2 regions of the Paenibacillus sp. V4I7 genome follow, and region 1 is predicted to be linked to the other one. Evidence: riboswitches for the same ligand, from Rfam matches in the RefSeq annotation. Region 1 holds a riboswitch; the other holds the start of a gene.
The links. Region 1 has a riboswitch for FMN ahead of ribD (bifunctional diaminohydroxyphosphoribosylaminopyrimidine deaminase/5-amino-6-(5-phosphoribosylamino)uracil reductase RibD). Riboswitches for the same ligand answer to the same signal wherever they lie in the genome.
Positions count from the first base shown of each region.

Region 2: linked by a shared signal. The riboswitch ahead of QFZ80_RS08640 (DMT family transporter) and the one ahead of ribD (bifunctional diaminohydroxyphosphoribosylaminopyrimidine deaminase/5-amino-6-(5-phosphoribosylamino)uracil reductase RibD) in region 1 are both predicted to bind FMN.

Region 1 covers NZ_JAUSZD010000002.1:1,976,723-1,981,024, reverse strand. Annotated here, with positions in the region: gene ribH (6,7-dimethyl-8-ribityllumazine synthase) at 1-77, opposite strand, end outside; gene QFZ80_RS10140 (bifunctional 3,4-dihydroxy-2-butanone-4-phosphate synthase/GTP cyclohydrolase II) at 128-1,354, opposite strand; gene ribE (riboflavin synthase) at 1,445-2,116, opposite strand; gene ribD (bifunctional diaminohydroxyphosphoribosylaminopyrimidine deaminase/5-amino-6-(5-phosphoribosylamino)uracil reductase RibD) at 2,133-3,242, opposite strand; FMN riboswitch at 3,476-3,658, opposite strand; gene QFZ80_RS10125 (peptidylprolyl isomerase) at 3,860-4,291, opposite strand.
Region 2 covers NZ_JAUSZD010000002.1:1,655,162-1,659,463, reverse strand. Annotated here, with positions in the region: gene QFZ80_RS08645 (FMN-dependent NADH-azoreductase) at 1-479, shown strand, start outside; gene QFZ80_RS08640 (DMT family transporter) at 557-1,525, opposite strand; FMN riboswitch at 1,685-1,832, opposite strand; gene QFZ80_RS08635 (hypothetical protein) at 1,966-2,334, opposite strand; gene QFZ80_RS08630 (CBO0543 family protein) at 2,414-2,995, opposite strand; gene QFZ80_RS08625 (DUF3231 family protein) at 3,380-4,302, shown strand, end outside.

The DNA of each region.
Region 1 (4,302 bases):
AATTCATTAAAACGACCTACAACGATACCATATTTCAAGTTTTGCGAAATTAAATGCCCTTCAAAAATGTTAGCCATAGTGAGATTCTCCCTTTCTTATTTGAACAAGTTATTTGGATTAGATTAGTTTATATGCCGCTGCCAGAGTCATGGAAACTCAGCATATGGCCTAGCTTGTTTTTCTTCGTTTGTAAATAATTGAGATTATCAGCCTTACTATCCATTTGAATCGGAACCCGCTCAACCACTTCTAGGCCGTAACCTTCCAAACCTTTAATTTTGCGTGGATTATTCGTTAATAGTCGAAGCTGCGTGATGCCAAGATCTTTCAAAATTTGCGCCCCAATCCCATAATCCCGAAGATCTGGAGCAAAGCCTAGCTTAATATTCGCTTCTACGGTGTCTAATCCCTGCTCTTGCAAGGCATAAGCCTTCAATTTGTTGATTAAACCGATTCCCCGACCTTCCTGTCGCATATATAATAATACACCATTGCCCTCTTCATCAATCTGTTTTAATGCAGCATCCAATTGTGGACCGCAGTCGCAGCGATGAGAATGGAAGACATCCCCAGTCAAGCACTCGGAATGCACGCGTACCAACGTTGGTTTCGAAGAGTCAATTGTCCCTTTGACAAGGGCCACGTGCTCTTTGTTATCAAGCAGGTTCGTATAAGCAATAGCCTTGAATATACCGAAATCGGTTGGAAGCTTAATTTCAACCTCACGTTGAACCAATTTCTCCTGCTGATTTCGATATTGGATTAAGTCCTGTATCGTGATAATACACAGATCATGTTTCGCTGCAATTTCCATTAGATCCGGTACACGCGCCATCGTCCCGTCTTCCTTGATGACTTCACAAATGACCGCTGCTGGATAAGATTCACACATGATAGCCAAATCAACTGCCGCTTCTGTATGCCCAGTTCTGCGGAGCACGCCGCCCTTTTTGGCAATTAAAGGGAAAATGTGACCTGGTCTTCGGAAATCCTGAGGTTTTGCTGTCGGATCAATCAAGCCCATAATCGTTCTAGATCGCTCATGCGCAGATATCCCTGTACTAGTATCCATATGATCAACAGAAACAGTAAACGCTGTTCCGTGATAATCCGTATTCCGTGCGACCATGGGAGGCAGTTCAAGTTCTTGTGCACGTTCTTCCGTTATTGGTGCACAAACAAGTCCACGTCCTTCTTTGATCATGAAATTAATGACCTCTGGCGTTGTTTTATCGGCAAGTGCGATAAAATCGCCCTCATTCTCACGATCTTCATCGTCCACAGCAATAATGACTTTACCGAGTTTGAGATCGTTTAGCGCTTCTTCTATGGTGTTGAAGATTATTTTTGTCATATTCACCTCTCCTAAGAGTTTTGCTTTAGCAAAACTATCTTCGTAAGCATAAGCCTGAGTTTTGCTTTAGCAAAGCTGACTTCGTTGTTTCTACATAAAGCCGTTATCGGCAAGAAAGCTCGCAGTAAGCGTACTTTGTTTTTTCCCGCTTCCATCCGAAGTTTCAGATGGACCGAACTTTAGTAGACGCTCCATATATTTGCCTAGCACGTCACATTCTATGTTGACCGTATCCCCAGCCTTTTTATCATGTAGGACCGTTTGAGCAAGGGTATGCGGGATGATGGAAACCGCCACTTCACGATCATTAACATCAACAACGGTAAGGCTTATGCCGTCAATTGTGATGGAACCCCCAGTAATGATATATCGGAAAATGTGTTTATTCTCCGGTTCGAACCGGTAAACGACCGCATTTTCCTCGGGTATTCGTGAAAGGATCGTTGCGGTTGCATCCACATGCCCTTGAACAATGTGCCCCCCGAACCGGCCATTCGCTGCCATCGCTCGCTCCAAATTCACGCGGGTGCCAGTTTGTAGTTTGCGAAGATTCGTCTTACGGTATGTTTCTGGCATAACATCCACTGAAAATGAGTCGTTATCAAAGGAAATGACTGTCAAACAGACGCCATTTACAGATATACTGTCACCCAGGTGGACATCTTCAAGCACTTTCTTGGCAGCAATGGTCAACACCATGGCTTGCCCTTGACTATGAATGCGGCGCATGTGGCCGATTTCTTCAATAATTCCGGTAAACATGCAAGTCCTCCATTCGTTAGCTCTTATAATTCGGATAGCCAGTTATGCAAATATCCGGTCCAAACTGCTCGACCTTGAGTCGGTCGAGCGTAATCGCATCATCCATCTTCGCGATTCCATCGAAGTTGATGTTTACAGGTGCTGCAGAGCCTCCGCCGATGATTTTCGGCGCAAACATCAGCACCAGCTTGTCGATCAGGCGCTGCTCCAGCATAGCGCCGTTGAGCTTCCCTCCACCCTCTAGAAGGATGGAGCCGATCTCGCGCTCGCCGAGCTTCCGCATGGCGAGCGTCAGGTCCACCTGCGGGCCGTCCCCGCAGGTGAGGACCGTGATGCCGCGCGCTTCCAGCGCGGCACGACGCTCTGCGGGCGCCTGCGAGCTCGCGAGCAGGATCGTCGGCTGACGATCCTGCTCCGTGAGCACCCGGGCGCCCAGCGGGACTCGCAAGAGCGAGTCCGCGACGATCCGTACCGGCTGCACAGCCGGTACGTCGCCGCGCGCGCTCAGCAGCGGGTCGTCGGCGATGATGGTGCTGGCGCCGACCATGATACCCTGATGCCGATGGCGCAGGGTATGAACGAAGGCACGAGACGCTGGCGACGTGATCCATTTGCTGTCGCCGGTCTTCGAGGCAATGCGGCCGTCGAGCGTGCTCGCAGTCTTCATCGTCACATAAGGCTTACGGGTGACGATGTATTTGTTGAAGGCCTCGTTCATTGCCGCGGCCTCCTCTGCAAGCAGCCCAACGGTTACGTCGAGACCATGCTCACGCAGTTTAGCGATGCCTGTCCCACCAACCTGCGGGTTCGGATCAGTTCCAGCGACGACAACCCGTAACACGCCGGCCTCAATGAGTCGGTCGCTGCAGGGCGGCGTTTTGCCAAAGTGACTGCATGGCTCTAATGTCACATAAGCCGTGCTTCCCTTTGCTTCCTCGCCTGCCATTTGCAAGGCGAGAACCTCGGCATGGCCATGTCCGCGCTTTAAGTGCGCTCCCATACCAACGATGCGCCCATTTTTAACAAGAACACACCCTACCACAGGATTAATTCCCGTCTGACCAAGAGCACTTTCAGCCATTTGCAAAGCTAGTCTCATGTAAGCTTCGTCATTCAGTACATGCACAAAGTTCACCGCCTTTCAGGTCCATCCAAATTTTGAATGCAAAAAGGCCCCTCCGTGTATCGGATAGGGGCCAGAGATTTTCTAGATAACACGAAGAAGCTTCATCCATCCATACTTGCTGCATTTTTGATCAAATCAAACAACAACGACGTATCTGCTTCAAAAGACAGACCTGCCGAATTTTTGTTTACGTGAAAAAATGTACAAGTATGCATAGCGAATCAAATGTTCGCGTTTTCCTTCTCCCATCCAGACTATACTGTCGGTTCCGGAATTGCACCGGATCAGCCGTAGCGAAGCTATGTTTTAGGTACCGCTAGCTTCAAAACGGGTCACGGACTTATCGAAATCATGTAACGGGTACATGTTATCGAATCACCGCCGGTGTGGAATTTCACCACGCCCCGAAGGTTTGCATACATATAAAAGTAACTTACAACTAAGAACTAGCTAAAAATTACTTTGGTAATGAAAAATTTATCACTCACACTTACAAAAAGCAAGTGCTTTTTTCCTTTTCACATTAATTTCTTACTTTTTCTATGAATTCACTCGGAATTAAATTAAAAAAGAACCCATTGAAATTAATCAACGGGCGTCTTTTCGATTATGACAAATTATACTTCTACAACTTCAACTTTCTCCATCAAATCTTTGCCTTTGAAAGCATCGACTAATTCCATGCCTTTGGATACTTTACCAAATACGGTATGCTGTCCATCCAAATGCGGTTGCGGTTGGTAAGCAATATAGAACTGGCTTCCACCTGTATTTCTGCCTGCATGAGCCATAGCCAAGGAGCCGCGCTCATGTTTGTTCGGGTTGATTTCACAGTTGATTTGGTAACCAGGGCCACCAGTTCCTGTTCCTGTAGGACAACCACCTTGTGCTACGAATCCTGGAATAACACGATGAAAAACAAGTCCGTTGTAGAAACCGGAGTTTGCTAATTTTTCAAAGTTAGCAACGGTATTCGGTGCATCGTTTTCGAAAAGATCGATGACAACTTCGCCGCCACCTGCTAGTTTAATTTTTGCTTGTTTGGCCATTTGTGGTCCAC
Region 2 (4,302 bases), 320 kb from region 1:
ATGCTGATGTATTCAGCGGTTGGGGAAAACTTCAATCAGGAACAGCTTTTGACCAGCTTTCTGATGCAGAAAAAGCAAAAGTAGCACGTTTAGGCGCAATCGTTGACCAATTTGTTGCTGCTGATAAATATGTTTTTGTTTCTCCAATGTGGAACTTCTCATTCCCTCCAGTATTGAAAGCTTACATTGATGCAATTTCCGTTGCAGGTAAAACTTTCAAATATACGGAAAGTGGTCCAGTTGGTTTGTTGACAAACAAAAAAGGGCTACATATTCAAGCGAGTGGCGGCATTTATTCCGAAGGCCCTGCTGCAGCATTTGAAAGTGGCTTCAGCTACCTGAAAAAAATCTCGCAATTCTACGGTATCCCTTCCTTCGAAGCCATTTTTGTTGAAGGCATGGCTGTAACGCCGGATAAAGCTCAATCCATTAAAGAAAAAGCAATTGCACAAGCAAAAGAAGTTGCAGCTAGCTTCTAAGAAAATAGTAAGAACCCGCTAAATCTAGCGGGTTCTTTTTACGTTCAATGATTGAAATTTTTGTAATCAGTCCATATTTATACAGAAACATTTCCTTTACTGCGGCTCATTAACCATAGGGTTAACCAAATAAAGACAAAGCCTACAAGTTGTCCTACGGTCAGCTTTTGACCAAATACAACCCAGTTTATGCACACACCTACGGCTGGGAAAGCAAGCTCAGCAAGCGTTGCAAAGAATGCCTTTGTCGATGACAGCCCCTTATAATAGAGGAGCATGCTGATCAACCCTGGGAAAAAGGCCTGGAACAGCAGGTTGACTGCGATAAGCGTTAGAACTGCACTAGAACCACCTACATGCCAAGCATCGCCACTTACCAAAAGAACAACCGTTAGCAGCGGGATCGCCATCAGAAATCGCAGCGATGTGACTACAGGGAAATCCAAGTTTTTTTGAAGCAGGAACTTACCCATGACGGTCGATCCGCCCCATAAGACAGCTGCTAGAATTGAAAATAAGCAGCTTAACGTGCCTAAATCCTTCAAGCCCATCTCCGGTGAAGCAAAACCAAACGTCAGCAGATACGTGCCTAGCAGCGCCATTACGATATAGCCAGAAAATTTGGAAGGCAGTGTCTCTTTCAGCAGTACTCGAGCCAATACGATGGCGAACAAGGGCTGCAGCTTCTGTAAAAGCAGGACGGAGTTTGCACTGCCGTGAGCGAAGGCCGAAGTGAAGAGTATGGTAGCTATGGCCGATCCACCCCAAGAAATAAATAGTAGTGCGCCAATAACTGCTAGTGTTAGTTTGCCGGCTAAGGACTTACGGTACTTTATCAGCACTGGAAGGGCATAGCAAGCCAGCAGCAGATGCTCTATGAACACAATTTGAGCAGAGGTAAAACTCTTCAACAATAAGATTCGAAAGAGAGGGTCCAACCCCCAAAGGATAGCTCCGAGTGCCACATACCAGATCCCATTGATCCCCCTGCTACTTGTTGCATACAAACTTGCGCGCTTACTTCCTAGCTTAAATACATTTTCCAATTCAAAAACCTCCCAATAGGAGAAACTTTGAGAGATTAGCCCAAAGATCCCTAGATGATGTTTTGAATTGAACCTTCTGAAAGAGACAATGCCCCTGTTACAATCAACAGGGGCATTGACAAACAGACCTATTAAAAATTGAATTTTTAACAAGTTGTCCTTCACCTTCTCTCATCCGGACTATACCGTCGGCCTTGGAATTTCACCAAGTCAGTCCCAATCTGTACAGACAGGGAGTCGCGGGCTTGAGATACACGTACGTATCCTCACCGCCGGTAGGGAATTTCACCCTGCCCCGAAGGTTCATATTCTAATAAAGTGTATAATAACATGTTACAGTTTAACTGGCAATCCTTTTTCGCGACGATTAGCCACTGACATAAGTTGATTTTATAAAAAAAGAATCTCTAACTGTCTTATACATCTGACAGAGAGACCCTTTATAGCATCGAGTGGCGTCGTTTTAAAAATTGAAATATAACAACGCCTATAGCAATACCAACAAATGAAAATAGCATAGGCAGCCAAACTGGACCCAAAAGAATGCCGAAAGGTTGAAACACATCCGAATAGATGATTCCTACCGTCCCTAGGAAAGCGCCTAATACAAAAGGAACATAAGCATACTCTGCCGTATCTCCCCCGTCTTTATAAGCATCCCAAATACCAAACATGTAGAGACAAGGGTAAAACATGAGCCAATGATAATTGGTTTGCTGGATGGCATCTTGAATGTTACCCTTGAAACTGTCGATAATAATTTGATTGAGCTCTGACATGTAATTCACGATAAATTCCAATATAATCAACGTGATACCTTTTATATATTTCCCGTTTAAAAACTGACCAAACCCAGGGAGTGCGATGGCCCATAATAATTTCTCAATTTTATTGGATTTGTGCATAGTTGTCATTTGGCAGTCGGTGATTTGCCGTACTTGCTATGAACTCAGGTGAAAGCATCTTGCTATTGGCTCGTTCCTCTACGAAATTTCCTCCTCTAACATTTATCTCAGGCGTTATCCTTCTTAATAAACCCACAAACCCTCTTATCGTAAACAAAGTAAAGTTAATGGACGCAAACGTATGAAGAGCGGACCAGGATTTCCATCTAAACAAATCGGTTTTCCTCTCTAAAAACCATTGAAGCAAAGTCATTGGTCCACTAAATACTAGACTTCTCGTGATGAGTTCAAGTGGTTTACTTTGATAAGACCATCTTACCCATAGTACACTTAAAAGCGGATAGAATAATAAGTCGTACAGAATATTCGTTTCAAATATTTTAGCAAAAGGTCGAACGGGGTACGATATATTCCCTTTTTTAATAAAGATTGAATCTAGCGAGCTTGATAAAACACATTTTGCAAAGAATACGGTCATATACATCAGCAGGTTATTTCGTTTCATAATAAATGGGGCAGCTGCTACTGATGATGCAAATAAAATTCGTAATAAAATCTTTTCCATTTAGAACTTTCCCCCTCACTTTTTTGCTTTTTCCTTCATACCTTCTAGTGTGGATAAAAGAACTTTCTATTATGCATGTAAGGAATAGTCAGCTAACCAAAGAAACAAAAAAGAGCAGCCGCGGGCCGCTCTTTTTATGTTTGAGTGACATTTGTATAATAGGGGATAGCTAAAACACATCTCTAGTTAGACAGGATGGTAGTAGATGACTGCATTTCGGTTTCGATATTCTGGGTGCTCTCATAACGATAACCAATGCAACTACGCTGCTGTTAGACTTGACACGTTTCGTCGGACGATGGATTGATCGATATGTTAATCCTATGGGGATAAATGATAAATCTTCTCTAATTGGACAATCTAATTTTTAGAGGTGACAAAGAGATGAATACAACTCAATTAAAACTAACATCGACGGAAATCGGAGCATTGTGGGGGCAATACGTAAATGGCACAATGGTAAATTGTGTAATTAAATATATGCTTTCCATTATAGAAGATAAGTCCATCAAAGAGGTTTTTAACGATGCAATAAAAATAACTGAGAATCAAATGCAGCAGGTCTCCACATTTATTCTTAATGATGGATTTCCACTACCCGTAGGGTTTACAGATGGAGATATCAATTCCAATATAAAAAGATTATTTTCAGATATTTTCTGTTTAGATTATTTGTATCTCATGACCATACATGGTTTAAACGGTCACCTTTATTCGTTAACTACATCTGTCAGAAAAGATCTAAGAGATTTTTTTGATTCCTGTTTAACAGACGGAAAAAATATGTACAATCGTACTGTTGATTTATTACTTGAAAAGGGACATTTTCAAAGAGACCCTTATTTTTTCCCCCGTGCAAACCCAGAGTTTATTGATAGCAAAAAATACCTCGATGGTTTTTGGGGAGATAAACGTCCTCTTTCAGCCATAGAAATAGGTAATATATCCCTTAACTTAAAGAAAAGTATTATGGCAAAAACACTTGGAATTGCATTTAGTCAAATTGCCGGAAGCAAAGAAATAAGAAAATTTCTAACAGATGCCGTTCAAACGTCAAATGACCACATTCAATTGCTAAGTAAAAAACTAAAAGATGATAATTTACCTGTTCCAATGTCATGGGAAACGGAAATAACGGAATCTACAGATTCACCATTTTCCGATAAACTTATTATGTATCACACTGGTTTTTTGTTTCTGACTTCACAATCCTATTATGGATTAGGACTAGCGGGTTCTATGAGGTCTGATTTAATTCTTGATTATGAGCGAATCATTCTCAAAGATCTAACTGTATCAAAAAATTG